DNA from 2 places in the Desulforamulus ruminis DSM 2154 genome. Region 2 is predicted to be linked to the other one. Evidence: riboswitches for the same ligand, from Rfam matches in the RefSeq annotation. Region 2 holds a riboswitch; the other holds the start of a gene.
What was found. Region 2 has a riboswitch for molybdenum cofactor ahead of cobC (alpha-ribazole phosphatase). Riboswitches for the same ligand answer to the same signal wherever they lie in the genome.
Positions count from the first base shown of each region.

Region 1: another riboswitch for molybdenum cofactor. It lies ahead of DESRU_RS02145 (hypothetical protein); the one in region 2 lies ahead of cobC (alpha-ribazole phosphatase).

Region 1 covers NC_015589.1:415,830-433,687, forward strand. Annotated here, with positions in the region: gene DESRU_RS02130 (MFS transporter) at 1-1,003, shown strand, start outside; gene DESRU_RS02135 (DMT family transporter) at 1,198-2,097, shown strand; gene DESRU_RS02140 (LysR family transcriptional regulator) at 2,259-3,158, shown strand; molybdenum cofactor riboswitch at 3,387-3,505, shown strand; molybdenum cofactor riboswitch at 3,541-3,660, shown strand; gene DESRU_RS02145 (hypothetical protein) at 3,745-3,963, shown strand; gene DESRU_RS19680 (helix-turn-helix domain-containing protein) at 4,127-4,774, opposite strand; gene DESRU_RS02155 (molybdopterin molybdotransferase MoeA) at 5,281-6,513, shown strand; gene mobB (molybdopterin-guanine dinucleotide biosynthesis protein B) at 6,573-7,112, shown strand; gene fdnG (formate dehydrogenase-N subunit alpha) at 7,294-10,386, shown strand; gene DESRU_RS02175 (4Fe-4S dicluster domain-containing protein) at 10,402-11,214, shown strand; gene nrfD (NrfD/PsrC family molybdoenzyme membrane anchor subunit) at 11,260-12,423, shown strand; gene DESRU_RS02185 (formate dehydrogenase accessory protein FdhE) at 12,448-13,257, shown strand; gene DESRU_RS02190 (MFS transporter) at 13,882-15,078, shown strand; gene DESRU_RS02195 (YwbE family protein) at 15,078-15,272, shown strand; gene DESRU_RS02200 (TetR/AcrR family transcriptional regulator) at 15,293-15,895, opposite strand; gene DESRU_RS02205 (2-hydroxyacyl-CoA dehydratase) at 15,992-17,858, opposite strand, start outside.
Region 2 covers NC_015589.1:537,213-550,772, reverse strand. Annotated here, with positions in the region: partial or broken gene modA (molybdate ABC transporter substrate-binding protein) at 1-728, opposite strand, end outside; gene cobC (alpha-ribazole phosphatase) at 780-1,427, opposite strand; molybdenum cofactor riboswitch at 1,496-1,638, opposite strand; gene cobC (alpha-ribazole phosphatase) at 1,855-2,469, opposite strand; gene DESRU_RS02690 (DVU_1551 family NTP transferase) at 2,487-3,614, opposite strand; gene DESRU_RS02685 (XdhC family aldehyde oxidoreductase maturation factor) at 3,611-4,657, opposite strand; gene DESRU_RS02680 (DVU_1553 family AMP-dependent CoA ligase) at 4,654-5,991, opposite strand; gene trsS (radical SAM (seleno)protein TrsS) at 5,957-7,363, opposite strand; gene DESRU_RS02670 (DVU_1555 family C-GCAxxG-C-C protein) at 7,360-7,812, opposite strand; gene trsM (DVU_1556 family methyltransferase) at 7,805-8,551, opposite strand; gene DESRU_RS02660 (DVU_1557 family redox protein) at 8,577-8,789, opposite strand; gene DESRU_RS02655 (pyridine nucleotide-disulfide oxidoreductase/dicluster-binding protein) at 8,786-11,110, opposite strand; gene DESRU_RS02650 (molybdopterin-dependent aldehyde oxidoreductase) at 11,253-13,560, opposite strand, start outside.

The sequences.
Region 1 (17,858 bases), 120 kb from region 2:
CGTTGCCATGGTTTACATTGTAGAAATACTGCCGGCCGCCTCCAGAGGGAAATGGCAGGCCATTTCCCTGGCTACCGGTTTGTTAAGCATTCCGCTGCTGGGTCAGATTGCTCAGATCCTCATTCCGGCCAGCCCGGATGGTTGGCGCCATGTGTTTTACATTGGCGGATCCGGGTTCATTATTCTATACTTGGGTACCAAATGGTTAAAAGAATCACCCCGGTGGCTGATCACCCAGGGAAGATATGAAGAGGCGGAAAAAGTAATTCAACATTTTGTACCGGATGTTAAAGTGGATATGAGTGTCGAGATCGCGGCTCATAAGGATACTAATGCAGAAAAAGCCCAAGAAACCAGCGGCCTCGCCATGATTAAAGAGGTGTTTGGCAAAAAGTATCTTAAGAAAACCACTGTGCTTACCAATATGGTTATCTTTATCACCGTAGGATATTTTATCTTCTTCGGCTGGATGCCTACTTTACTAAACGAGTATGGATTTACCATGGAAGACGCCCTGTGGATGAGCGCCCTAGTATCCTTTGGAAGCCCCATTGGTAACTATATCGCCGCTTTCTTTACCGATAAAGGCGGCAGAAAGGTTCCCATTGTTGTCTATAGCGTGGCGGTAGGGTTATTAACCATTGTTTTCGGTACGATCAAAGCTCCCCTGATAATTGTCTTTGTGGGATTTGCTGTAAGGGTATTGATGGACGGCGTGTTTGTACTGATGTGGTCTTACCTGGCCGAAGCCTATCCCACCCATATTCGGAACAGCGCCACCGGCTTCATTTACAGCTTAGGGCGGATTATGACTTCCGCTGCCATGCTGTTGGTGCCCATTATCTTCAAACAATTTGGCTACGGTGTATTGTTCGGTGTCATTGGCGCCATGTTCCTGATTGTAGCTGTGGTTACCGGTATTTGGGGCGAGCGTACTGCCGGTAAATCTCTGGAGGAAATTGCCGTTGAAGCAGCGGAAGAAGCGGCCCCGGCTAAAGCATAAAAAAAAATGTTTATCCATGTTACTGCTCCCCATTATAAAGACCGGAGAAAGACATGCCGGGAAATTAATTGGCGGGCTTAAAGTAAAGCAAGAAATTGAAGCGTTGGTTTGAACGAAGAATAAATGGCTGAGATAAAACCTCCTGGGTTCCAGGGGGTTTTATCCATACTTTTCATGTAAGGGTGGGTTCTGGAGTGCCATTAAAAGGCTATCTTTATGTAATTTTGTCTGCCATAGCTTCAGCCCTTCTTCCGGTTTTTTATAAACTGGGGTATCACATGCAGGTTACGACGGACACACTTTTGGCTATGCGTTTTTTTATATCGGCAGCGATTCTGATGACCCTTGCCGTTGCCACCAAAAAGATTCAATGGGCATCCCTAAAGCCCTGTTTGGGCACTCTGGCCGTACAGGCAGTTATTTATTTTGCAAGTGCGGTATTTTACATATTGGCTACCAAATATATGTTGGCTGCTGTAGCCAGTATGTTATTTTACGCTTATCCGGCCATCGTCCTATTGATTATGACCCTTTATTACCATGAAAAATTATCCGTGAAACGCCTTATATCATTGGGTTTGGTGATCCTGGGCTGCTTAATGGTGATTAATCTATTTAGCCAAGACTTTGATTTAAACTGGCAAGGGATTGCTTGCGGGCTGATGGGAGCCTTGATGTTTGCTATATATATCATCAGAGGTCAAAAAATCAGCAGGGAAATAGACCCCGTTACGGTGATTGCATGCATTACGACGATTTGCTCCTTATTTGTGGTGCTGATTTTCCCTCCGGTAACCATGTTTACCAGTCCATTGACTCTCCCCCAATTTTTAGTGGGTTTAGGGTCGGCGGTCTTTTGTACGGTTCTGGCCTTAACTCTTTATTTAATGGGCTTGGCAAAGTTAGGAGCGAGCCGGACATCCATCATCAGCACCATTGAACTGGCCTTTACCATCGGGTTTGCTTGGCTAATTTTAAGTGAAAAACTTTCAGCCGTACAATTGCTGGGCAGTGCCAGTATTATTGCGGGGATTATCATATTACAAACAGAAACAGAAGAGGTACCGGAATACAGCAAAAAACCTTCCATATAAAAAGACATCCTCCCGGGGTATAATAATATTAGAATTCAAAAAATCCCATGGACGGCTGCCAAATAATATTCCGACATTTTGAAAGAACAAAAGGAACTTTCATTCATAGGGCAGATATAGTATGCTTTTTAAAATATGTTTTTTAGAATTGGGGTGATGAGATGCGTTTAGAACAACTCTATTATCTTGTTGAGATATACCAATCAAAGACAATTTCCCTGGCTGCCGAACGGGCGCATATTTCGCAGCCGGCGTTAAGTGCGGCCATAAGTAAGCTGGAAGATGAATTAGGGGTTCATCTATTAAAAAGAACCAATCATGGCGTTTCTCCCACTGAAATAGGAGAAACCATTATTCAGAAGGCCAAAGAAATCATTGAAAGTGTTGAGGAAATTAAGCAAATTGCTAAAAGCAACGACCTGGAACTGAATGGCAATATTTCAATAGCGGTGGAGCCAGGCGTCAATATTACCATTATGCCGGAGGTTCTTACGAATTTTAAATACAATCACCCCAAAGTAAACATATTTATAAAAGTGGGCGAGTCCAATAATATACTTCGGGATATCCAATCGGGTAAAGCAGATTTTGGTGTGATTTTAAAAACCGATGAGCTTATACAGGCAAAAGACGTCAAGCTAAGAGAACTATTTGTAGATGAACTGGTATTAATTGTCGGAAAACAAAGCCCCATTTCAGGCAAAGAATCCATTACCCTGAAGGAAGCCATGTCCCAGCCAATTGTTTTATACAATACAGAGTATGTAACCAATTGCGGGATATCCAGTATCTTAAGGAAGCACGGCGATCTTGACGTTTTATTTCGGGTAGATAATTTGGAAATGTTGGAAAAGGTACTGCTACACCGGGATTGTGCCGCTTTTATTCCTAGATTTATGGCTGAGGAATACGGCAGATCCAATGAGATCGTAACCGTTCCCATTAGTGATGTCCCTCTGGATATTACCATTGCCATTATATGGTCCAATCGCCACCATTTATCAATGGTAGAGAAAGAATTGATTAAGGGGATAAAGTCCACCTGCTGTGATGTAAATTAGAGCAAAACAAAACCGAGTCAGCGAAGACTCGGTTTTGTTTTGCTCTTTTATCCGCCGGATTATAAGGTGCTTAAATAAATTGTCGATCCTAATCAAAAATTGTTATTTTTTTCAGGCAATATAAAAAATATAACTGTTGCCAGATGTGTCTTTTTTTGCCATAATGGAAATAAGTATAACTTATATTATGCGTATATAAAGTAATTCATTGTAAGACATGAAAAAATTCCTTAATATTACCTCCGAGCCTTTGAACCTGTGATATGAGATTATGGTTCCCCGGCCGTTAGGGTTCATCTGGAAACGGATGTGCCTCCCGTGTGGAAAGGATGGTAGGTTTATTTAGCCATGCCGTAACCGCACATTTGTGTGCGGTTCTTCTATTTATAGCGTTCTCCGAGCCATAGTGCCTAATGCGTAATGTGATGGTGTTATGGCCGTATAAGGGTTAATCGGGAAACGGGTTAGCCTCCCTTTGGAAAGGAGAACATTCCACCTGTTACTAGGGTTGGTTTGTGCTGCTTTCTTTAAGGCACCCGCCAACCTTAATTTTTGTGTGGGATATAACTTTACGGCCGGAGGCGACATGATGACAACAGAGATTCAGGATACAGAAGCCATTTTAACCTTATCTTTAGTCATTGCAGATATGGCCACGCTAATCAATGATGATATTTTGAACAAAAATATTATTAACGTGACCAACCAGTTGGTTTGCAATGCCTCAGAGAAACCATTGACGAAAGATTTTTATACTACCATGGATAGTTTAGTAAATTTATTAAAACAGTACAAGACTAGTTAATTAAGTTTTGCCGGTCGACGACATAATGGACCTGAGAACGAAAGGCTTATTCGGGTTTGTAATTTATTATCGAACCTTTTATTTTAATAACAGTGACCAAAAGAAGGCTCCGTTTTAATTACCGGAGCCTTCTTTTGGTTAAAGTGTACTGCGGGATCAGGTATTATTTTTTGTCGTTTTTTAGTTTTTGCTGCTGTAATTGAGTCCGGGCTTGGGCGAGAATTGTTTCCGGAAAGGCGTATTTAAATTGTATTTTAGCCCACTCTCTATAAGAGGGGCTAGCGTTAAAGAGAATTTCCAGGATGTTTTTCATTTCTTCAAGTTCTTTTTCGTCCGCTTCACCCGGTAGGATCTGCTGGACAAAAGATGATATATTTTCTGCCGAGATATCGGTAGCCTGCTTTTGCTTTTCCAACCGCACCTCAAGCTCTTCTCGAATAGCTTCCTTTCTTTGCTCCAACAAGTCAGCCTGAATTTGCAGGTGATGCGGCAGACTTTCCTGCAACGGTAGCCGGTGGTCAACCAAGAAGCTGTAATAGGAATGAACGGAGGGCTGGCTGTTTAGCTGTTCTAACAATTTCTTCATTCTATCCTCAGGAGATGTAAACATTTCTCCTTCGCCAGTCTTCAACCATGATTCTGAGACACCATACCGGGCACAAATATGTTTAAGTAAAGAGTCGGATGCTTTTTTAGAAGCGTTTTCGATGTTTCCAACATGGCTTCTATCGATGCCTAAGTCCTGAGCCATCAATGTCTGTGTTAAACCAAGAGTTTCTCTTATTAACTTAAACCTCTGCGAAATATTCATGTACATTCCTTCTCAGAAACATTTTTTCAATAATCATAATTCTCAGAAACATATTATGATTGACTTGCTTTCTCAGAAGCATTAAACTAGCTATAAATAGGTTAAAAATACCAACTGCTCCCATAACTTTATTGCCTAGAATCGACGGCGGCAGTCCTTCGATACCGGGAGAAAGGAGGGCGAGAGCGGATTGGGGGTTTTGGTAAGGAAGCTTAAGAAAATTTATTGCAAAACCCCTAAAAATAGAAGCATAAAAATTAGGGCAGATGAAAGCCTGCCGTGCGAATGATCTATATCATTAAATGTTGACATGTTTTCTTACTGATATTAACAAATTTTAAGTTTTGTGACAAGAGATTATGAAAGAACATTCTTTAATGTTATGCTAAATCCTTTTAGAAGTTTGGCAAGTAAAAGATTGATTTGTTTATGGATTATGGATTACCCACCAATAGCTTTAAACTGGATTTAAAAGGAGAGAAGCTAAAATAAATGGGGGAGCCACAATGTATAAGGAAATACCTCTTGAAGAAGCATTAGCAATTTTACTAAACTACACAAAGCCCATTGGCTTCGATGAGGTTGATATTATCGACGCTTTGGGACGAGTTTTATATGAGAATGTTGTTGCCGGTTTTCCACTCCCTCCTTTTGACCGGTCTCCTTTGGACGGGTATGCTGTTATGGCTGAAGACACATTCACCGCCAGTAAAGAAACCCCGGTATTACTGAAAGTAAGCCAGAACATCTTTGCCGGGAACATGCCGTCAAAGCCCCTGATATATGGAGAAGCTGCTGCTGTGGCAACCGGCGCTCCGCTTCCCGCCGGAACAAACGCAGTTATAAAAATAGAGGACACGCAGCTTGTGGGAGATCAAGTTTTGATCTTTTCCCCACTTAGACCGGGAGATAATTATATTAATAAGGGCGATGATGTTCTTGAAGGGGAAAAAATACTAGCCAAAGGAATGACCATTACTCCTGCTGTAATCGGTTTGTTGGCATCGATGGGCAAAAAAAGGGTGAAGGTTTTTAAAAAGCCGAAAGTAGCGGTTTTGACAATCGGAGATGAACTGGTTGGCATTGATGAGCCCAGGCTGCCAGGCAAAATATACAACAGCAATGTTTATGCGATTTCCGCTCAGATAGCTGAAGCGGGGGGAAGGGCGGTTCCTTATAGAAATACCGTTGATGACAGGAATCATATTGCCTTTTTGATCAACGACTGCTTAAAGGAAAACGATATGGTAATAACCACTGGCGGGGTATCGGTAGGCAAAAGAGATTATGTTAAAGAGTCGATCCAAATCAGTGGTGCCAATACTTTATTTTGGAAAGTGAATATAAAACCGGGTACACCCATTGTCTGTGGTGAGAACAATGGGCGATTGATCATTGGCTTGTCTGGAAATCCCGCTGCAGCCATGATTACCTTCTATATGCTGATCAGGCCTGTTCTGCAAAGCATCAGCGGCACCCGGCAGGTGGCTCTGCCCGACGTAACGGCGACCATGGAGGAGTCCTTTAATAAGAAAAGCAAGCAGCGGCGTATGTTAAGAGCAAAAGTTTGCTGGAAGAACGGTGGTTATTATGCCGTTCCCTGCGGGACGCAAAGTCCGGGAGCTTTAAAGTCAATGCTGCACTGCAATGCACTGATTGATATACCTGGAGGGAGCGGACCGTTAAATATTGGGGAAAAAGTAAAAGCCATATTATTATCCCCAAACTATGTTTCGTAAAGGGGCAATCTCTATTTTTTAAATTTTGAATATTTAAAAAATGATTCTGGAGGTGAATTGTGGTGAACATCCCTATCATTACCGTGGTGGGAAAATCGGATGCCGGAAAAACAACCTTTATTGAAAAGCTGATTAAAGAGTTGAAATTTAGGGATATCAAGGTTTGTACCATTAAACATGATGTGCATGGATTTGATATTGACAAGCCTGGAAAAGATACCTGGCGCCATGCCAAAGCAGGGGCGGATACCGTAGTGATATCCTCCTATGAAAAGATGGCCATGATTAGAAATGTTCAGGAGGAATTAACCCTGGACCAAATTGCCCAGATGGTTAGTAGTGATATCGATATTATTATTACGGAAGGTTATAAAAGATCGAATAAGCCCAAAATAGAAATCAGTCGTTTGGAGAGAGGAACAGAACTTTTGTGTACTCCCGATGAGTTAATCGCAGTGGTGAGTGATATGCACTGGAACATCGGTATACCGGTTTTTGAACTTAATGACGCAGCGGGGGTTGCCAATTTGCTTCAGAGCCGGTTTAATTTAAAACCGTTTAAATATTTGGACAATTTAATTAACATCAGCAATTTTTAATTTTTGTATCCGAGATATTTTCTAGTGCTAGTTAAATAATTTGCATTTTTATTGCATTGAAAGAATGGACAGAACCTTATCTGTCCCGGGATATACAAAAGCATAGAAAGGAGTGGGGGATGAGGAACGGCAAGGACAATAACTCAGTTACAATCCCAATAATCAAGGGGGGAACCCATTCATGAGGAGACTAAGCAGGCGTGACTTTTTGAAAAATATTAGTCTTGGAACGGCCGGGCTAACGCTGGCAGCCGGTCCGGCCGCTGCCGAAGAATTTCACAGCAGGACTGCCGGGGAGAAACTACCTGCAAAAATAAGGAAATTAAAAGAAACCTATTCTGTATGTTGTTTTTGCGGCTGCGGCTGTGGGTTATTATTATATTCCAACGAAGAGGGTCGTCTGGTCTTTTGTGAAGGATATGCGGACAGTCCGATTAATGCCGGCACCATTTGTCCTAAAGGAAATGGCATCATTGAAGGAAATACGGTTATAAACAAAAAAAGGAACCGTGAAGCCAATAGACAGCGGGTTACGAAACCCCTTTACCGCGCTCCCAACAGTGACAAGTGGGAGGAGAAAAGCTGGGAGTGGACCTTATCCGAGATTGCCAAGCGAATTAAAAAAACCCGGGATGAATCCTTTGTTGAAAAAGATGAGCAGGGCGTAACGGTAAACAGAACCACCGCCATAGCCCACACAGGTGCTGCGGCTCTTGATAATGAAGAGATTTACTTATTGCACAAAATGTACCGGGCCTTGGGCGTCATTAATATTGAACACTGCGCCCGTCTCTGACACTCGTCCACGGTAGCCGGTCTGGCTCCCAGTTTTGGACGCGGAATTATGACTAATCACTTTACTGATTATAGAAATGCCGATGTAATCTTAATCATTGGTTCCAATACGGCGGAAAACCATCCCATGGGCATGAAATGGGCCATGAAGGCCAAGGAAAAAGGGGCCAAACTCATTGCCGTTGACCCCAGGGCCAGTAAATCGGCCAGCATGTGCCATGTCCATGCGCGTCTGCGCCCGGGTACGGATATCGCCTTTGTTAACGGAATGATTCACTATATTATTGAAAATGATCTCTGGTTTAAAGAGTATGTATTAAATTATACCAATGCAAGTTTTCTGCTAAATCCGGGATATAAGTGTGACGAGGGTATCTTCTCCGGATTGACCGAAACAGACGGAAAACTTAGTTATGATACCTCCACCTGGCAATACCAAATGGAGGGAGAGGAAATTAAAAAGGATCCCACCTTACAGGATCCCAATTGCGTTTTCCAGGTTCTTAAAAGGCATGTCAGCCGTTATGATATTAAGACAGTCTGTCAAATTACCGGAACTCCAGAGGACACCTACAGAAAGGTCTGCGAGATGTATGCCGCCAGCGGCAAGAGGGACAAAGCCGGATGTGTCATCTATGGCATGGGGATAACCATGCATTCCGTGGGTACGCAAAATGCCAGATCCATTTGTATACTGCAGCTTCTTCTCGGGAATATGGGCATCCCCGGCGGTGGGGTGAATGCTCAGCGTGGAGAACAAAACGTTCAGGGTTCCACGGATATGGCCATGTTAAATCACTATTTGCCCGGTTATCTGGGGATGATTTATGCCGCCAAGCACAAAAACCTGGCACAGTATCTCGAGGTAGAAACACCTAAAACCGGTTATTGGTCCAATAAGCCCAAATTTTTAATTAGTCAGTTAAAAGCTTGGTTTGGCGAAAAGGCCACCAAAGAAAATGATTTTTGTTATGACTGGCTGCCCAAACATGACGGTAAAAACCGCTCGTATATGAGTTTGTTTAATTATATGGACGAGAAAAAAATCAAAGGTTTTATTGTAGCGGGACAGAACCCTTCTGTAGGAGGCCCGTCTACGGTGCAGGCCAACCAAGCCATGGAAAACCTGGATTGGCTGGTGGTTCTCGACATTTTTGAAATTGAGACGGCGGCCTTCTGGCAAAGGCCGGGAGCAGATCCAAGTAAAATTAAGACTGAAGTATTTTTACTGCCTGCGGCCATGTCCTTTGAAAAAGAAGGTTCGCTAACCAATGCCGGGCGATGGGTACAATGGCGTTATAAAGCGGTCAATCCGCTGGGAGAAGCAAAGTCCGACCTCTGGATTGTTCATAATCTCTTTAAAACCATTCGTAAGGAATATGAGAAGGGCGGTAAATTCCCCGAGCCAATTTTAAATATGGTATGGGATTATGATAAGCCTGGTGAAGAAGAGCCGGATATTCACAAGGTGGCTGCTGAAATTAATGGTTACGAAGTAGCCACTCAAAAAGTGCTGCCCGGTTTTGCCAAGCTGGCGGATGACGGTTCTACTGCCTGCGGCAACTGGGTTCTCAGTGGCTATTGGGCGGAGGACCCGGAGGCCAAAGTGCCGGCCTGCCAGCGCCGGATTAACAGAGATCCGTCGGGTTTGGGCGTGTTCCCGCAATATGCCTTTTCTTGGCCGGCCAACCGCCGAATTGCCTATAACCGCTGCTCCGCCGATCCTGCAGGCAACCCCTGGAATCCTAATAAGCCTTATATGCGCTGGGATGCCGCAGCCGGCAAATGGATAACCCCCGATGTGCCTGACTTCAAGGCTACAGAACCGGCCCCGGAACCCGGCGCCGATCCAATACCGGTACCGCCGGAGAAGTCGGCTGTGGATGCTTTTATTATGTCGGAGGATGGTCACGGACGTTTATTTGCGGTCAAGGGGTTAAGCGACGGTCCCTTGCCGGAGCATTATGAACCTTTTGAGAGTCCTTTTAGGAACCTGATATCAAAACAGCAAAATAATCCCATGGCACTTACCTTTAAGAGTGGCATATTCAGTAACTTAGCAGAGATCGGTAGTGAAAAATATCCTTGCGTAGCCATTACGGTTCACGTTGTGGAACACTACCAAAGTGGTGCAACTACCCGGAATTGCCCCTCCTTAGCTGAGATCTCAGCGCATATGTTTGTTAACATTTCGCCTGACTTAGCCCAAAGCATTGGGGTTAAGAACGGAGAGGATGTGATTGTGGAATCGGCTCGAGGCCAAATAACCTGCAAGGCAGCGGTGAACGGCGTATGTATACCGCTAACCGTTAACGGCAAGAAAACCGAAATGATTTCTATGCCTTATTCCTGGGGATTTAAAGGCTTGACCACAGGAGCCTCGGCCAATGATTTGACTCCTTCCGTAGGAGACCCGAACAGTAACATTCCGGAATACAAAGCATTTCTTTGTAACGTAAGAAAGGCGAAAAAGAGTTAATGGGAGGTGTAATCCGTGGCCAAAGGTGTGCTTGTAGATATAAGCAAATGTATTGGATGTAAAGCCTGTCAGGTGGCGTGCAAACAATGGAACGACCTGCCTGCCAAAATACCTGAATTTGAAGACGGATTAACCGGTCCGCCGGATATGGATGGAGACACCTATACCGTTGTCAAATTTAAAGTATTGGAGATGGATGGCGACTATAAAATTCGCTCGGCCAAGACACAATGCATGCACTGCCAACACCCGGCTTGTGTTTCGGCTTGTTTTGCCAAAGCCCTGCAAAAGGATCCCAAAACTGGCGCCGTCATCTATTACCCGCATCTTTGTGTCGGCTGCCGTTACTGCATGCTGGCCTGCCCCTTTGATATTCCTAAATACCAGTGGGAGAAAACCTTTCCCCTGGTGGCCAAATGCCAGTTCTGCTTTGATCTTGAAGGGAAATACGATCGCTTAAGTTACGGTTTGCAACCCGCTTGTGTGGATACTTGTATTACCGGGGCTCTCACCTTTGGCGAGCGGGACGAATTGTTGAGAGAAGCCTGGAACAGAATCGGCAGTGATCCAACTTATATTAAAAAGGTACTGGGTGAAAAAGAAGCCGGTGGAACGTCCTGGCTGTATATTTCCGACGTGCCCTTTGAAAACTTTGGTTTTCGTCCAAATCTAGGTACCAGGCCCTTACCCGAGTACTCTCATGACTTCCTGAAATATACACCCGTTATTGCGCTGGGGTGGGGTACTCTGCTGACCGTGCTGTATCACTATACAAAGCGGCGTGAACAAATTGCTTCTGACAGCAGCAATAAAGATGTTCACATGTAGGTGACGGGTAAAAAGACGAACCAAATGGTGATTGGAGGGAAAAGAATGTCGGGGGATAAAAATTTGCTTCAGGAAATTGCGGCCTACAAGTGGAAATTTACCATGACCACCACCCGCAAGGTATTATTCCTGTTGGCCGGTCTGGGTATAGCCTGTATGCTTTTCCGGCTGGCTACCGGCTTAGGAATCGCCACCAACCTGAATGATAAGTGGCCTTGGGGTCTGTGGATCGGCTTTGACGTTTTAACCGGTGTGGCCTTGGCCGGGGGCGGTTACTTTACGGCCATTGTTGTTCATGTGCTGCACAGAAACAAGTACCATGCTATCGCCCGCAGCGCCATGTTAACATCACTTCTAGGTTATCTTCTGGTAATGGCCGGGCTGTTTATGGATATCGGTCAATGGTTCAACTTCTGGCGCCCCTTTGTATCCTGGGGTCATGCTTCGGTGCTCTTTGAGGTCTTCTGGTGTGTGTCCTGCTATACTACCGTGCAGGTGCTGGAATTTGGCGAAATTTTAACCGAGAAAGTCGGGACCAAGTACCACAATGCCTTTAAAAGGGCCCTGCCGGTGCTGATGATTGTAGGGATCGTTTTCCCCACCCTGCACCAGTCCTCGCTGGGCGCACTGTATCTAATCATGGTGGATAAACTTTACCCGTTGTGGTGGTCCCCTTATATTGGCTTAATGTTCCTAATATCTTCCTTTTTTGTAGGACCCGCCATGATTTGTGTTGAAACGGCCCTGGCCGGTAAAGCCTTTAAGCACGAAGTGCCGGTTTCTGTTTTGCATGGGCTGGTACGGATCTCCGGTGTATTCATGATTTTATATCTAGCTTTGAAGTTGTATGATCTGGCAAACCGGGGGGTCTTCCATTTAGTCTTCGCAGGGAATTTGGAAGGGAATATGTTCCTGGCGGAAATAATCCTGGGCGTGATTATTCCCCTCTTCATTGCTTTCAGCAGTGCCGGGAATACCCGTAAGGGGCTGGTAACCTTTGGCGCACTGGTGAGCGGCGGTTTAATCTTTAATCGTATGAATGTGGTATTTACCGGTATGTCCGCTGCTCTTGGCGGCTGGTACTTCCCTTCCGTTATGGAATGGGCGGTATCCATCGGTTTGGTTGCCATCGGCTGCTTAGCCTACTGTTTCATTGTTGAGAATTTCAATATTATGGAACACAAAGATCACCATCAGGCACCTGCTTAAACAGACCTTAAAGGAGCTGCCCCAATGGAAACAAAGAAAAACACCATGAGAAAGGCGAACTTTCATCTAGAACTGATGGACCTGGGAAATGATAATCCCCCATTTGAATGGAAGGAAAGTTTAAATCCCAAGCAAATGAAACGGTGGGAACGGGGCGAAGCGGCCCTTGCAGTAGCACCCCCGAAGATTGAAAGTGAAAAGATGTTTGTACGTTTTGTGGCTGTGGCCAAGGCCTGCCAAAAGTGGCGGGCCGGCCCAGAGCCCGCATCCGATGAATTTATAAAAAGTCTGCAGGAACTAGATAAATGCCAAAAGGAAGGATTGATGCTAGCGCTGTTTCCGGTAGAAAGGAACCGGGATCAATGGGCGAAACTTTTAAATGTAACCGGGGCTCAGCTTGCATACATTGCTTACCATACCTTTAAACCCCTTTTAAAATTTTACGGGGAAAAGGTGTCTGCCCAGGTTTCCATAAGCCATTGGTTAAAAAATTATTGCCCGGTCTGTGGTGATCAACCAACCATGGCCAAGCTTTCCGGGCAGGATGGACACCGTAAGCTATATTGCGGTCGCTGTGAAACCCATTGGCGCTACAAGAGATCGGGATGTCCTTATTGTAATGAAGATGATTCCGAAGCTTCTTTTTTCACTCTGGATGACAACAGGCAATATCGTGTATATCTTTGTGATCACTGCAAAAGCTATCTAAAAACAGTTGATGAGCGGGAATGCGGGGAAGTAGATTTATTTTGTGAAGATATACTGACCGTTGAACTGGATGAACTGGCTCATAATGAGGGTTATCAAAGAGGTGGAACCGAGCATTATGGCTAGGGAAAAATTAGTTTTAAAAGTAAATAAGTTTTTGTGCATTGTAAAAAGCGCCTGTTCTCCCGGTTTTTAAACCGGGAATTTTTTTGTATAAATGATAAACCATTTTAATGCCCACCAATATTGCCGTGGTCGGAAAGAAATAACTATTGCTTTTTATCAAAAACGCTTAAAAATAGATAACCAAAAGTAATCCCGCTTACAATTTGAGGCAACATGGAATACATCAACATGAGCCCACCCAGATATTTAGGGAAATAAATACTGAAGGGTGGAAATAAAGCGATTGGACAAACCGCTAGGTAGAGGGCGGGTAGACCAACCGCTAAAAATTTTATCCAATAAACTGCCAGGAACCTGGCTTGTTAAAAATTTTGATAAATCGAGGCAAGGAAAGAAATGTTCCTATGAAAATTGGAAACAGAACTGAAAAAATTAATACAGGATGAATATTGGTGGAACGTACTCCCTAATATGAATTCATTAATTTTCATATTTTTATTTGCCAGCCCCTTTGTATTTTTACAGTCTGCCGCACAGTATTTATCTGCAGGACGACAAAGCCACTGAGAAGGTATTTATGTTAAAATAGAAATTATTTTCATAAAAGAGGTGGCAGGTAAATTCATGGCAGTGGTTCAGAGACAAATCGGCGCGGCGGCTTTGCAGTCTAAATTATGGACTTTTGATTTTGTAATTCTTTGTTTGTCCTGTCTTATGTATTATTTTTCTTTCCACAGTCTGATACCGACTTTGCCCGTATATATCCAGACCCGGGGAGGCTCCGAAGGGATGGCCGGACTATCCCTGGCCGCCCTTACAGTTTCGGCAGTAATGATTCGTCCTGTGACCGGCTGGGCTTTGGACAAGTATGGCCGCAAGCGGATCCTGTTGAGCGGATTATTGATTTTTTTAATTCCATCGGTTTTTTATACTTTTATGCTACCCATTGTGCCGTTGCTTCTCTTTCGCTTTATGCAAGGTTTTGGCTGGGGCATTGGCAGTACTTCACAAGGGGCCTTAGCTTCGGATATCATTCCCCGGGGCAGGCTGGGAGAGGGATTGGGTTTCTTTAGCCTGATCACCAGCATTTCCTTAGCTGCCGCCCCGGCCATGGGTTTATGGCTGGTAGAGCAATTCTCCTTCCGCACTTTGTTTATTATCAGTGTGTTATTGACCCTGGCTTCGCTGTTGTTATCTTTGAAAATTCGCTATCCCGAAGGGAAGAGTAACGATCAGACCCCAAAGTTTGTACTCATAGAAAAGCAGGCCCTTGGCCCGTCGCTGATCATGCTCCTAATCACCATTGCCTATAGCTCCCTGCTGTCTTTTTTGGCTTTGTTCATTCAACAGAGAGGAATGTCCGCCGCAGGGGTGTTTTTTGCCGCCTTTGCTGTCACCACATTTATATCCAGGCCGCTGTCGGGAAAAATTGCCGATAGAAAAGGTTCCAAAGGGTATGATCTGATTCTTTACTTCGGTCTGCTGGCAATCATTGCTTCCATGATTGTCATTGCCAGGACTTCTTCCCTGGGGCACTTAATCGGCGGGGGAATTTTATTCGGCCTTGGATTTGGCTCTGTCCAGCCGATTTTATTGCTGCTGGCCATTAAAAGTGTTCCTGCTGCCCGAAGCGGGGCGGCCAATGCCACCTATTGGACAGCCTTTGATATCGGAGTTGCCGTTGGCTCCGTTTTTTGGGGAATAATTGCCAATTATTTTGGTTACGTGACCATGTATTATTTAAATATTATTCCTCCTTTGTTGGCCCTAATGTTGTATTATCTAAATAAAAAAAGGATACAGGGAGTGTTTCCATGTTAATATCTGGAACAGAACGAAAAAATATTAAACCCGGAGTCCGGGTAAACATTATACAAAAGCCACACCAGCGCACCGGGCAGTTAACGGAAGGGATTGTAAAAGACATTCTCACGAAGAGCCCGGTTCATCACCGGGGGATAAAAGTCCGTTTAGAGAATGGGATCATTGGCAGAGTCCAGGAGGTGCTGGAATGAATAGGAGTTACCCAGCCGTTTTAAGTATGCAGTAAGGATTTCAACACCAGGTCGATATACCTGTAGCGGCAGTCCTGATCGTGGTAATCAAAATGAGAGAGGGTTCTCATTTTGGTACCGACCAATACTGGAAATTCCAAACTACTGAACATTTGGAAAATTTTCATAATTAATTCGGTTTCCGTTGCCTGGGTCCCGGTGATTTCCTGCACCGATATCATTAACTTATTTAACCCTTTTTCCTTCATAAACTCAAAGTATTCATTGGTGGAAACCGAGTCATGCAGTACCTGGTCAATAAAATTTCGGAAGATATCCGGATATTTCAGGGTATAATCGGCATAACTGCGGAGAAAATTGCGAAGCCTTGCCTCCGGGGGCACCTCCAAATCATCAAGATGATCAAAGGAGGTCATCAGCCGGTTGGTAAAAGTTTTTAATGCTTCGTTCACAACATTGTCTTTAGAACCGAAATAATAGTTTATGATCGCCACATTCACATCCGCCATGGCGGCAATTTTCCGGCTGGTAGCATGCTGGACCCCTTCGCTGCCGATAATCCTCAAAGTAGCATCCAGAATTTTATCCTTAGGAGTTAATTTATGATCCAAACCTTTCTTCAAGTTTTCGCCCCTCTTTAAGTCATTTTAGGGCATCATCAGCGATGCCCTGATGCTTATTATTTGACAAGTGCCCTAAGATTATCTTGACGGTCGTACCTAACCGACCTTTTCTTTCGCTACAGCCAGCATTAATTTTATCCGGTTTAGCTGATTTACTTCACTGGCTCCGGGATCATAGTCAATGGGCACAATATTAACATCCGGGTAGCAGCGACGCAGTTCCCCAAGCATCCCTTTACCCACAATGTGATTGGGTAAGCAAGCAAAGGGTTGTAAGCACACAATATTATTGACGCCGCTGTGGATCAATTCCAGCATCTCGCCGGGTAACAGCCAGCCTTCACCAGTCATATTACCCAAGGAAAGATGGGTTGACGCCAATTTGGCGATCCCTTGGATGGTAAAGGGCGGTTGAAAGCGCTTGCTGCTTTCCAGGGCTTTACGCAGGTGGCGGCGGTAAAACTCAACAACCTGAATAAATAGATTCCCTTTTAGACTGCTGGTTAAGGTACCGGCCAGCAAGTGATAATTTGTTTTGCTGCCATAGGCGCAATACAAGAAGAAATCCACCAGGTCGGGCACAACCGCCTCGGCGCCTTCGTTTTCCAACAGTTCAACCAAGTCATTGTTCGCTGTGGGGTGATATTTTACTAAGATTTCGCCAACCAGGCCCACTCGGGGTTTAAGTTTCTGCTCGTTAATGTCCAAATGGTCAAAATCCCGGACCATACCAAAAATATTGCTTTTAAAATTTTCTTTGCGGCCTGCCAACAGATCCTGACGGCACTTGGCAGACCAATCATCGCACAGCTTTTGAGCCGAGCCGGGACGTTTTTCATAGGGGCGTACCCGGTAAAGCACCCGCATCAACAGGTCACCGTAAATTAAACCCATAATTAAGTCCTCAAAGAGGGGAAAGGTCAAAGGAAACTGTGATTCCTTGCCGCTTTTTAAGGCAAAAACCGGTACCTGGGGCAGGCCGGCATCCCGGAAGGCTTTGCGGGTAATGGCCACGTAATTGGTGGCCCGGCAGCCGCCCCCGGTTTGGGTTAAGATAACGGAGGTGTTATTTAGGTCATACCGCCCTGATTTTAAAGCCTGCAGTAATTGCCCAACAACAATAATGGTCGGGTAGCAGGCATCATTATGAACAAATTTTAAACCTTCGTCAATGGCCCTTTTATCGGGCATGGGAGCCACCACCAGTTGATAGCCGGCCTTTTGAAATCCGGCTTCCAAAAACTGAAAGTGAATGGGTGATAACTGCGGCGCCAACAGGGTATGGCGTCTTTTCATTTCGGCGCTAAAAACTGGAGGATGTTCGGCAGCAGGCGCTGTCGTTGGTTTACCCGTTAAATTGCGCCCCCGGTCATTCAGCGCTGCCAGCAGGGAGCGAACCCTGATTCTGGCTGCGCCCAGGTTATTGATCTCATCCAGCTTAACCACCGTGTAAATACGGTGGTGAGACTCAAGAATTTCTTTTACCTGATCAATGGTAACGGCATCCAGCCCGCAGCCAAAAGAATTGATCTGAATCAACTCAATATCCGGCTGTCCGGCCACAAAACCTGCCGCGGCATACAATCTGGAATGGTAGACCCACTGGTCAACCACCCGCAGGGGTCTGTCTGCCGCTCCTAGATGGGCTACAGCATCTTCGGACAATACCACCAGCCCGTAAGATTGAATCAGCTCGGGCAAACCGTGATGAATTTCCGGATCAATATGATAAGGACGGCCCGCCAAAACTACGCCCTTGACCTTCCGGTCGGCCATATAAGCAAGGGCCTCCCGGCCTTTACGGCGAACATCGGATTTATACCGCTCCAGTTCGGCATAAGCCTCATCCACCGCGGCAACAATCTCTTTCTTAGGTATTTTTTCTCCCGCCAGTTCCTCCGTCAGCCTGCTGATCAAGTGCCGGCGGCTGTTCAGCGGCAGGAAGGGACGCAGGAAGGCAATT
Region 2 (13,560 bases):
AAATCGTCCTCATAGGAGGGCGTAAGGAACTTCCAAAGGATATGGGGCCTTTTTGCGCCCTGCCCCTGTTCCGGCCTGGTAAACCCATACTTTTCAAGGGTTATTATTCCTTCCTCCGAAGCAATATATTCCAAAAACTTTTTAGCCGAAATATTTTTTTCAGCATATAAAGGGAGGGCTGCGGTAACCATAACCGGCTCATAGGCGGCCTGGGGGATTCGATAATAGTCCAAACCGGGTGTTGCTTGTATATCGGCATACCAGGCAAATCCCGCATCGGCCTCTCCACCGGCTACGGCCTCAACTACCTGTTTCACGTCATCAACAAAATATTGTTTTTCAGTCAAGACATCCCATAGACCCAGGCGAATCAGCATCTCCTTGGCATATCTGCCGGAGGGCGCTTTATCTGGAAAGGGCAGGACGATGTTTCTAAATTGATCGGTAGTTAAATCGGCCAGATAATTCATGGTCAAGCCCTTTTTCAGCATGACCACCATTTGATTGCCCACCAGACTTTTCCGGGAATCAGGCAGAATGAACCCTTTATCTGCCAACCGGTCTATTTCTTTTTGTCCCGCAGAGATAAAAAGATCTACCGCCTGGCCCTTTTCAATGTTTCTGCTTAAAACTCCTGAAGGACCGAATTCAACGGCAATATCAAGGCCGCTGTTCTTTTCCATAAACATTTTTCTGATGTCCATCAGCGCATTCCGGAGAACCATGGCCGCTGCAACTGTATTTTATTTTGGGCTGTCATCGATGATCCCCCCTACTAATTAATAGGGTACCCGCCTGAATATGCGGTTAAATACCCTCAGCCGGTAACCAAAACTTCCGTACCATATGAGATTCAAACAGCCGTAGTCCTGGGTAATTTTAAACAAACTCTTTAAGGGGATATCCAGCAGATGACACAGTATCACCCGGTTAATTCCGGCATGTCCTGTAATGACGAGATTCCCTTTGGTCCCATTGAGAATTTCATGATAGGCCGTCACTGCCCGATGGCTGCAATCAGCAAAACTTTCTCCCCCGGGAGGCCGGTAGTTTTCAATATCCTTGCCGCGATTTTTAAATTCTGTAGGATATTTTCTTTTAATCTCTTCAAATGAGCGGCCATCCCATTCCCCAAGATTGATTTCCCGGAGCTCCTTGCGGGCCACCGGGTTTATTTTTTGTTTTTCAGCAATCATTTGGGCTGTTTTTAAAGAACGCTGCAGATCACTGCAGAAAATATGAGAAATACGCACGCAACTCAGTTCCTGCCGCAGACGCTCCGCCTGTTTTATCCCTTCTTCGCTTAACGGCCAATCGGTTTGACCTAAAAAAAACCCGTTCCCTCTAGGATTGGTCTCTCCGTTTCTTATTATGTAAATTAACCGCTGTTCCATTTTTTCTCCCTGCTTATCGTCTGTTATTTGCACAACAAAAGATCTCTGCCTGATATAAAAACAAAAAACCGCTGTCAAAACAGCGGCTTACATTGACGCTAACAAAAAATTCTTTGCTTCCTTTCCATCAGGGAGGCTTAAAGGTTTCCCTTTTAAACCCTTTGGGCCGCTCATTGCCCCGGTATACCGTTCCATGGCACAAAAGAAGTGCTTTAGGAACAGCAACTCGGAAGATAGCCGGCAGTTAACAACCACACAGCCCTTTTTTATAAAGATATACAAATCAACACCCATCGTCAATAAAAGTCAGCGTATTATTTTGTATACTTCAGATTCATGATCATATGTACGTCCCTAAGAGGATGGTAAAGTAAATCTTTAGAACGCTATTTCTATCAAATAATTATCGAACTATAACTAAGATTATTCTACATAAAAGCTTAAATCCCTCTTAATCTCTTTAAACAGGAATCATCCTGTATACCTGATTTAGTTTTTTTAGCCGATAACCAAAATTTCCGTAGAGAATTAAATTTAAACAACCGTAATCCTGGCAGACACGAAAAAGGTTTTGTATAGGCATTCCCATCACCCGGCAGAGAATTAACCGGTTCACCCCGGCATGCCCTGTAATTAAAATATTTCCTGAGGTGGAACCGAGTATTTCCTCCAACTTGTCCAAAATCCTTTGGTTGCAATGGGCAAAACTTTCCCCTCCGGGAGGTTGATAGTTGACAATGTCTCTGCCCCGGGCTTTAAACTCTTCCGGATACTTCCGGTTGATCTCTTCAAAGGAGCGGCCTTCCCATTCTCCCAAACGGATCTCTCTCAGTTCCGGGCAAATGACAGGCTGGAGGCCATGTTTGGCGGCAATGATTTCCGCCGTCTGTACGGAACGCTGTAAGTCACTGCAGTATATGTTGCTGAACCGGATACAGCTTAGTTCCTGCCGCAGACGCTTGGCCTGATTGATTCCTTCTTCATTGAGGGGCAGGTCAATCTGTCCAATAAAACGTTTGCTGCCATTGACAGCAATCATTCCGTGGCGGATCAAATAAATTAGCCTGGGTTCCATAGCTTATCCCCTTTTGTTTATCCTCGTGGTTCCATGGTTTCAATGGTAAAACCCAGAAGATTTTCAATTCTTGCTTTGATTGCAAGGGCATGATTTAATCTGCGGTTTATATTCTTCAATATTTCCGGTTCTGCGGCAAACCGTTTTTGCTTCTCCTGAAACCGTTCCTCCAGGGGGATCCTCCGGACTCCTTGCACCATTTTGTCGGCTAAGAAAAGGATGGCTCTTTCATCAATGGCAGCATCCGCCTCCGGTCCCAGGTCCATATGCCCGGCAACAATTTCAGCCACCGCATGATAACCTCGTTCCCGGAGTGTATCGGCCCCCACCCGGGCGTGGTCCGGCTTCCCTTTGGCCAGGTCATGCAGCAGCCCCGCGGCTTGAATTAAGTCAAGATTCAGCCTGCACCCGCATTGGTTCAACATCATTGCCCATTTCCGGGCAAGCTGTGCCACCGCTCGGCCGTGCTCCACAATTCGTCCGTCAACCTTTAATTCCTCTAAAAGATCCATACATTCCTGAACCGCAGGAACATATCCCCTTTTAAACCATTGTACCGCTCTTTGATAGTCCTCCGGAGTGTCCATATCCAGCAGCACCCCCGGGTCTGCGATTTCAATATCCAGGGCGTCATCTTCGTATTGGTTCAGCAGGGCTCTGAGTCCTCCCTCCCCATGCCAGGAGAGAATATGCTGGGCATAGCGGGTGGAAATAATGGGCGGATGACCCCGCTCTCCATTAAAACAGGGATAGATAATCCTTTTGCCGCTCTCTGCGAAAATCGTAGTTAGGTGCTGCACGGTTTGCCAGCGCACCAACGGCAGATCCCCCGGCAGCAGAAAAAAGGCTTCCACTTTCGGTTCCAAACTACGGACGGCAGCTCTTATGGAGGAATACATCCCCTCTTCATACTCATGGTTCATAATTGTGGTTACCCCGGATGCTTCCAGTACCCGGGCAATTTCCTCGGACCGGTGCCCCAGTACCACCCGGACGTCCTGAACGCCTGCCTCCAGAAAGCTCCCAATGGATCTTTCAATCACTGTAGCCTCGCCTAAAGGCAACAGGGATTTTAAGCGGCCCATGCGGCTGGAAAACCCCGCTGCCAAGACCAGGGCGGCAAGGTTCGCCGCAGTGCCCGTCAATTCTGCCCCGCCCTTACTTTGATCAGCTCCGCGGTTATACTGACGGCAATTTCCTCCGGTGTTTCCGCGTCAATGTCCAATCCAATGGGAGCATAGACCTTGGCCAATTCCTCGGCGGAAAACCCTTGCTTCTTTAAGGCCCGGTAAAGGGTATCCCGCTTCTTCTGGCTGCCGATCATACCAATATAACAGGCAGTGGTTTTTAAAGCCTGGGCCAATACGGTTTGATCATGGGCATGTCCCCGGGTCACAATCACCACATAGCTTTCTTCATTAATCCCCAGGTTTGTAAAGGCCTGTTCAAAGTTTTCCAATACCACTACACGGTCGGCGGTTGGAAAACGTTCCCGGTTGGCAAATGCCGCCCGATCATCCAAAATCACGGTTACAAAATCCACCATGCTGGTGAGCAATGCCAGTTTTTGGGATACATGACCGGCGCCAAAAATATAAACCGTGCCGTAGGTGTTGATGGGTTCCAATAAAAAACGGTTTTCTTCCAGGACAACCACCCGGGGATATTTTCCCTTGGCCGCCCCCGCCAGCCTTTCCAGCCATGCAGCAGGGCCGTTAAAAAGCCCGGTGATGGAACCGGTGTTTTTAATCAGAAAAGCTTCCGCCCCCTGATCCTTTTTTCTCTGGGACAGAGGCGTCACTAAAACCGTCTTTTCCCCGGTTTCAATGGCCTTGATAATGTCCTGGTAAAGGGTGTGCAGCAGGGGGTCCGCCGCATCCAGGTATTCCACCAGGATTTCCATTTTGCCACCGCAAATCATACCCATTTCTCCGGACTGGGCTCCTGTGAGATTAAACTGGCGAATGATGGATTCCTTTGTCTCAAAAATATCCTGGGCCATTTTTTGAACCTCGGCTTCCACCAGGCCGCCGCCAATGGTTCCTACAATGGATTGATCCTGCCGGACAATCATTTTCGCTCCGGCAGTCCTTGGGGAGGAGCCTGACTGGGTTAAGACGGTGGCCTGCACAAAACACTCCCCATTTTTTATAAGTTGCCAAGCGCTCCGGTACAGCTTCTTCATCATCTTTCTTCCCATCCTCTCCTGTCTATAATGCTCCTTTTTACAGCCCGAACTTCTCCGGAGCCCTCTTGCTCCAAAATTCCCGGTACAATTCCCAGCTTCCCCTGCTGCAGGGCCATCTTGATAAGGGGAATGGTTTCCAAAGCCCGGTAAATCTTCTCCTCCAGGAGATCACGGTTACACCCCGCCGCTAGTTTAACCTTAATTTGCAGTTTTTCCGATCCTTCTTGACGAAGTATTACCGCTTGGAAATCCGTAAGGTCTTCCAGTGGAAAGAGCGCTTCATCTAGGTCTTCCATGGTTATGACGCCACCTGTTAGCCGCCGTTCGCCTTCCAGACGGCCCTTCACAAGTTCCAACCTTTTTAAAGAGGTGCCGCAGGGACAGGGCTCGGAAATAAACCGGCCCTGATCGCCGGTACGATAGCGGATTAAGGGCATCCCTTTCCGGGTCAGGGTGGTAAAAACAATTTCACCGGTCTCCCCCTGGGGAAGTGGCTCCTTAGTCTTTGAATCAATGATTTCAAAATAAAGATCCGCTTCCCTTAGATGACAGCCGGCCCGGGCCTCACACTCCACTCCGCCCCCCAGGCCCATTTCCGTCATCCCGTAATGATTGAATACCCGGCATCCCCAACTACGCTCCAGTTCATGGATAATGGCCCGGGGAACATGATCGGTACTTAACAGGACACTCTTCAGTTTAACCGGCAACCGGCCTCCCTGCTCCTGGTACCGGGCCAAGGAAAGCACCTGGGTGGGAATACCCACCAGAGCATCAATCTCTTCTTTTTTTAGGATCTCCAGGGTTCGGCCCGGCTTCCGAACCAGCCCGTGGGGGATGCCTTTGGCTCCCATTTGCTGCAACCCCCTTACCAACAGATCGCCAACACTGCCGGGCCGTTCGCCCGGCAGCAGAATCAGCACTTTGTCCCCGGGGTTCACCAGGGTGGACATGCCCTGCTGAAAAAAATCGATGGTCAGCCCTTGATCCTCCCGGGTAAAGTACAGCCTTTTCGGCTCCCCGGTAGTTCCTGAAGTCTGCAGGGTCACCACCCGGTCAATTTGATCCTGGGAAACACAAAGAAATTGCAGCGGGTTTTGATGAAGGTCCTCTGCCGTGGTGAAAGGCAGTCGGGTTAGCTCTGCCAGGCTGGAAATGTTCTCCCCGGGCAAACCGGCCAGGGATTTCCGGTAAAAGACGCTGTGGTTGCGAGCCAGTTGAAGGGTTTCCTGTAATTTTCCAAGCTGGTATGCTTCAAGTCTTGCTTTGGTTAAATGGGCCCCGGTTACCCCTATCTTATCAGCAATCCAACGGTGTAAAGGTGTTATTTCCATGACCGGACCTCCTGTCTCGGTATAGAGGCCGCCCCAAAGGATCGGTTAAATTGTAGGCACAGAAAGGGATCAGTTTACCCTGGGGAGACAGTACATGAATGCAGCAGTCCCTTAACCGTTCCAGGTCCAGATTCCAAACATCCTGAAAAGCCATGCCGGAAATACTGAAGGAGTGCGTGCGGATCCGCTCCAGGAAAGCATCCCACAGGGCAAAACCTTCCTCATGGCCGCCAACATTGGCAACGGTGGTCACCCGGGGCGCGGACCAGTGTGCAGCGACAAAGTTCCGGGCTTTCCTGGCCCCCTCTTCAGCTATTTCCGGCTTGCCGCAGCAGCTCTTGGCCACATGTTTGGACCAGGACCGGAGTTCCCCCCCCGGCATCAGTACAAAGTTGCCGTGGAAGGAACAAAGGGAATTTTCGCATCCCGGCGGTTTAAAATTCTCCGTCTTGATACGTCCTTTGCTCTGCCCGGCAATTTCCCGGATCACCTCGGGAATGGTAATGCGGTCTTCCTCTCCGGGCGCTTTGGGGTAGCGCCCGAAATAGCTGACCGGCTGGAAATGCACACCCCGCACAATGGGCAGATAATCCAGGGCCCGTTCAATAATGGCCCCTATATTATGGACATTGACCCCCGGCACTAAAGTTGGCACCAGAATCACTCCCAGGTTGTACTCGGCACAATGTTTAATGGCCAGCATTTTTTCTTTAACCAGGGGCCTGCCTCTTAATTTTTGGTAAATATCGTCCTCAGTCCCGTCAAATTGCAGAAATACCGAGGTTAATCCGGCATCCTTCAGCTTTTTAACATAGGCGGCCTCCGCAGCTAAACGTAAACCGTTGGTGTTAAGCTGAATAAAAGAATAGCCCATGGAACGCCCTAGGTCGATAATCTCGGGCAGATCATCCCTTAAGGTGGGTTCTCCCCCGGACAGTTGAAGGTTATAGGGCCCGCCGGCTGCCAGAATGGTTTTATACCAGTCCCCGATCTTTTCCAGACTGGGATCTCGGGCCGGTTCACGGCCCGCATCGGCAAAACAAAGAGGGCAGGTGAGATTGCAGCGCTGGGTTACCTCCAGCAAAACCGTACAGCTATGCTGCCGGTGTCCGGGACAAAGACCGCAGTCAAAGGGACATCCCTTTTCCACCTGGGTAAAACAAATTTTGGGCTGGGAAGGAACTTTCGGTCTGATCCAGGAGAGATAGTCCGGCTGCCCGCGCCAGAGTATCGCTTCAAAGGAGCCATGCTCGGGACAGCTTTTGACCAGATAGATTTTGTCCCCCCGCATCACCTTCTCCGCGGGGATCCTTTTAAGGCACCGGGGACAAAGACTTTCGGTGCGGTCCAGGGAAGTTCCTTCACCCCTCATTCCCGGGCCTCGTCGAAATCAATTTCGTTATTGATTAGAATCTCCCGGACCTTTTCATAGGTGCTGCTCACAATATTGCCGCATTGAACCGACACCACTTTATACTGAAGATCTTCACCTAAAATATCCTCGCAGTTAATTCCTCCACAGGAACTTCCCACTTCTTCCTTAAACCAGTCCACCAATTCATTCACCATGATTTGAAAACGGGGATGCTCATTTTCCCCGGGCGTTCCTTTGCCGGCATATAACCCCAGTAAACAGGCGCCGCCGGTCAGAGCCCCGCAGGTCTGGCCGGAAAAACCCAACCCCCCTGCTAAACCGGACATGGCTCTGATTAAATCCGGATTATCCTTACCCTGGGCTTCCAGGCCCAACAACAGCAAAATCTGGCTGCAGTAAAAGCCCTGTTGCGCCAGTTCAAACATGCGAAACATTTGTTCAGACATGAGGCCCCTCCCCCTTCTTGCGGGCAATTAATAAGAAATACCCCGGTTTGGATTTTGCGATCACCTGTTGCAGCCACCGGCCATCCGCTGTTCCGGAACTGGCTTTACTCCAAAAGTTCTCCAGGGAACCGTGGGTCATAATTAACTGGATGACCAAATCTTTCAATACTTGAGAATGATCTTCCCATAGGACCCTTTGAAAGCCCGCCTGATGAAGTTTTTCCTCCACTCCCTGGCGGGACATGGCTCCGGTCAGGCAACTGGCCAGAGGCAGACTGCGCAAGTCCCCGATGACTTCCGCATGGCGGGCATAAACATCCGTTACAATCAACCACCCTTCAGACTGCAAAACACGGTGACACTCCCGCAAAGTCTGTTCCACATCCTCCATTACCGATAGTGTACACTCGGCAAAAATGCCCTCCATTTCTCCAGTCCGGAAGGGCAAACTTTCCCCCTGGGCCTGTATCAAAGACAGCTCCGGGTTTCGCCGCCGCCCAAGTTCCAGCAGCAGCGCCGATGGATCAACCCCGGCGGCCTTAAGCTGATATTGGTTTATTAAGTGCTCCACCGTGGCGCCGGTGCCGCAACCCACGTCCAGTACAGAGGCTCCGGGGCGAAAATCACAGAAGCCAACGGCCCGGTCCGTTAAGGTAAATCCCCCGGGGCGAATGATTTCCCCGGTGGCCTGGCGCAGGGCACTGCCTTCATAAACTCGGCATTTCTCCCCAGTGAACATGATTTCTCCTCCCCCCAGGGTCCAGCTATTTATCCTCCAAGGATTTCTCCACCTCGGCCATCTTTCCCAGTACCAGTTCTTCGGGTATGAAAACAAGGCCGCATTTAGGGCACTTCAACAGTTCCACGGGGAATTGGCTGCCCATATAGCTGATATTCACTTTGCCCCGCTCCATGAACACCCCGCATTTCACACATTCCCAGTTCTTTTGCTCCGGTTGATTCTGTACCTGCTTCATGCTTCCGCTTCCTCCATAATCTCCATTCTATGACAATAGGTATTATGGACCACAAAGCCATCTTTCCGGGGAGTGTATTCCACCCAGTAAGTAACACTGACCGGCTTGTAGTAGGCCAGAAAATGACCGGTTTGGTGGTGATACATTTTCTTGCCTGTCCGTTCTGCGAACTCAATGACTCGCTGAAGATCTTCAACTAAAATCAGTCTATCTTCCATGAGCTCTCGAATCTTTTCGGAAATGATTAATGGAATGGTCTGGTATCCTTTTTCCTCGGCCACGGTCTCTCTCCATACCTCTTTCAGCAGTTTATTTTTTAATCGGGCCCGGTTTTCCCGCCTTTGGGAATAGCTTGGTCCTTGGCGCAGGGACGGATCCTTTGCATCCCCGCCATAAATTAAATCCAGCAGATGCAGCGCGGGCTTGCCTCTGGCGGCAAACCGGTCCCTACACATGGCACAGTAGGTAACATAGTCCGCATCGCTTTCTTCCGTGACCCGTTGGGTTACCTCTTTGGCCAGTTCAGGATTGGCAAAGGCCATGAGGCCTCCAAAACCGCAGCACTGGGCCGTTTCCCGGCTTAGGGGTAGCTCTTCGATTGGGCAGTTCATCTGCTGCAAAAGCCCTCGGACACTGTCATGAATGGTCTTTTCGTGTCTGGTGGTACAGGCGTCATGGATGGCCAGACGGCCAAAATCCCTGTCCGGTAACTCCGGCAGCCCGAATTCGTGATAGATCTCCCACAGGGACAGAAGATTGATTTCCGGCAAATAAGTCTTATAGATATGATAGCAACTGGAACAGGCTACAATCACCCGGGGTCTATCCATTTCCTGCCATTGCTTTACAATTTCCTGTATACCGGCCTGAAAAAGGTCCTTTTGGCCGACCCATTCCGCCGGAGCACCGCAGCATCGCAGCATAAGTCCCACTCCACCGTCAAGCTTTTCCCCCAGATAAGTATAAACCTTCTCCATATGATCCGGAGAAGAGGCGCTCAACTGACAGCCGGGAAAAAACAGGTACCGGCTGCTCCCTGTGCCGGGCTGGTTTCGGGTCAGAGCAAATTTCTTGCTGTTGCTGAACTCCATATCCCGCAGGGGAAAATCATGGGCCGAAGGAGGCATTTTACCCCTTGCCACCATTCTCTCCCGGGCGCTTTTAATCACTTCTCCCATATTCAATCCCTGAGGGCAGACCTCGGCGCAGAGTCCGCACAAGCTGCAGGAATTAATCATTTTATTGGCATGATGTATCCCTTTAACAATGGATTCGTTATTGTAAATCTCCCGCAGATATCTTTTAGGATAACCTTTATAGTGAGCCAAATAGTCGCAAACTTTGACACACTCCAGGCATTGGCACTGCAGACAGCGATCGGCTTCCTGCATGGCTTCGTGCCGGGTGTAAAACTGCCCCGGGTGGACCATGGGAACCGCCGCCAGCGGTTCTACCCCCCCCACATTGGTGTACAGGCGGGTGGTAAAGGGACCTTCATGATCCCGGGAGGCAGTAAGGGATACCCCCTGTAAATAGCGGTCTATGGAGATGGCGGCCCGCCTTCCGTCGGCCACCGATCCAACGGGGGAATAGCGTTCCCCGGCGGCCCGCAGTCCGCCGCCGGCAAAAACCCCCTCCCGGCTGGTGGCAAAGGTGACCGGGTCCACCTCAATTTTTCCCTGGTCATCGCTTTGCAAATCAAAGGAATGCCCTTCGGCCCCTAAACCCAGGTAAACGGCATCATATTCCTTACACAGGGTGGTCAGCGCAATATCTTTGCCAACCTCTTTATTTAAAAGGACTTCCACACCCAGTTTATTTAAAATCGCCAATTCATCGGTAATGACTTGAGGCGGCAGGTAGTCCTCGGAAATTTCCCACAGACGGCCCCCCAGGCGCTCCCCGGCTTCAAAAATAACCACCCAATAGCCCTTTTTAGCCAGGTCAAAGGCTACGGTTAAACCGCTTAAACCGGACCCCGCAACCGCTACCTTCTTATTTTTCTTGGGCAGCGCCATCATTTTGGCGGGGCCGGCGTCAGTAATTTGAACGCAGGCCTTTTCCAGAGCAGCAATGGCTATAGGATCTCCAGCCTCCTTGCGCTTACAGAAATCCTGACAGGGGTGGTCGCAGATTCTGCTCAGGATACCGGGAAAAGGCATGGTTTTTTGCATAATTTTATAAGCCGCAATAAAATCCCCTTTAGCCATTTGGGCTATAAAACTCCTGGCGTCCACATGAATCGGACAGGCGGCGGTGCAAGCCGGGGGATGTTCCTGAATACACTTGTCCTCCAGTTCCCTCAGTTCCTTTTGTTCCATACTCCCCCACCCCATTCATCTTCTCTCTCGCAGAAAACTAAAAAAGAAAACTTGGCTTCCGCCAAGCCTATTGGCGCAGCGGAAGCCTTATTTTGCATTTGTATCCTTTAAATCATTTAGTATAGATGATTATTTTTAACCTTTATTTAAGAGCATTCAACCCCGCCAGCACCTTCTCGGGCAAAGCCGGAAGTTGGGTAATGCGTACCCCGCAGGCATTGTAAATGGCGTTGGTAATGGCCACATGAGGAGAGGTTAACGGCAATTCACCCACTCCGGAGGCTCCATGGGGTCCCAATTCCCTGGGAGTTTCTACATAGAGAATCTCAAGGGCGTCGGGAATATCCTTAATATAAGGGATACCGCAGTTGGCCATGGTGGTATGTTTCTTCAGATCTTCAAAATCCTCACTAAGGGCTAAACCAATGCCCTGGGCCAGTCCGCCGTAAATCTGGCCGTCCACAGCCAGCTTGTTGCCGATCTTACCCGGGTCCGCGGCCAGCGTCATTTTCACCACCTGAGTTTTACCGGTCTTGGTATCCACTTCAACCTCAGCCAGGAATACACCGTACATGTAGGTGGGGAAGGGATTGCCTTGAGCGTTTTCATCACATTCTTTGCAGGGAGCGGCCCACTTTCCTACATATTTCAGCGGAGTTCCTTCAGCGACCATCTCATCATAGGTTTTATAAGTGCCGTCGGCTTTCTTCATGGCTGCCACCAGCAGATCGCAACTGGCTTTAATGGCATTGCCTACCAGAACCTGGGAACGGCTGCCGCCGGCCGGACCACCGTCCGGGCAAACTCCGGTATCATTTAGTACCAATTTGATGTCTTGCGGCTTAATGCCCGCCGGCCGCAAGGCCTCATGGGCGGTAGACAGGCAACCGATATCCGCTCCTTGGCCATGATCATGCCAGCAGGTAAAGATGGTGACGCCTTCCTTGGTCAGTTCGGCCCAGGCTTCCGCGCCATCGGGGCCATCCAAACCGCAGCCGTATACGCCGATGGACACCCCGACACCCCGTTTCTTCTCGGGGGTAGATTCCTTTTTCGCTCTTTCCTTGGCCTCCAGATACTTGGGCCGAATGGTATCAATCAGTTCCGGCAGGCTAAATACTTCCGGAGGGCTGCCGCTGGGCTGGGTATCTCCGGGACGGTAAACATTTTTGTAGCGCAGTTCCAGGGGATCCATCCCCATTTTCTCCGCCAGCATATCCATCAGCAACTCGGAAGCAAACAAGCTTTGGGGTGAACCGTAGCCACGGAAGGCGGAACCCCAGGCATGGTTGGTGCAGACCGTGCGGCCAATACCGCGAATATTGGGTATGCCGTAGCCGGCGCCAATGAACTGGGCTCCCCGCAGGGTCAGCAGATCCCCGAACTCCGAGTAGGGACCATGGTCTACCGTCCATTCACTTTCCATGGCCAAAATCTTGCCGTCTTTATCCGCACCGTATTTCAGGTTCATAAAGAAAGGTGACCGCTTACCGGTATAGGTAATTTGCTGGTAGTAATTGAAGTTCAGGTAGACGGGTTTGCCCGTGGCCAGAGCGGCAACCCCCAGCAAGGCTTCGATGGTGGGACTGAATTTGTAGCCGAAGGTACCGCCGGCAGGATTCTGGATCATTCTTAATTTCTCCAGTTCAATACCAATGCCGGGCGCAATCATGGCCGCATGCAGGCCCAGACCGATACTCTTGGAATGGATGGTCAAGCGACCTTCTTCATCGAAATAAGCCAGTCCAACATCCGGCTCAATGGGCAGGTGAGGCTGACGTCCTACATAAAAGTTTTCGCCTTCCACCACATAGGCGGCTTTTTCCATGTATTCTTTGGTGTCCTCGCCCTTAGCGATCTTTTGTTCAAAATAGACGTTGGGCGTGCCGGGGTGAATCTCAATGGCATCGTCCGCCATGGCTGCCGGGGCACTCATATAAGCCGGCAGGATTTCAAGCTCGACCTTTACCTTTTCCACCGCCGCCTGGGCGTTTTCCTCGGTGTCTGCGGCCACAATGGCGATGGCATCGCCAAACTGGAAGACCTTTTCATCGCACAGGATAGGTCTGTCCCAACCATCGCCCTTGTTGGTGGGGAAGGTAATCAGACCGGTAATGCGGTTTTTCCCGATTACATCCTTATGGGTAATTACTTTATAAACGCCGGGCATTTTTTCAGCCTCGGAAGTGTCAATGGAAAGAATATTGGCATGAGACACCGTGGCCTGAACCAATTTTAAATGTAGGGTACCGCAAGGCATCTTGATGCCGAGATCCGCACCGTAATCACAGGTGCCGGTCACTTTGGCAATGGCTGTGGGACGGGGGTATTTGCTTCCCCAGATTTTACCGTCTTCCGGCAATTTGTACGCTAATTCTTGTTTGGTGATTTCCCCGCGCAGAACACGGGCGGCATCCATCACCGCATCAACTAAAGGCACATAACCGGTG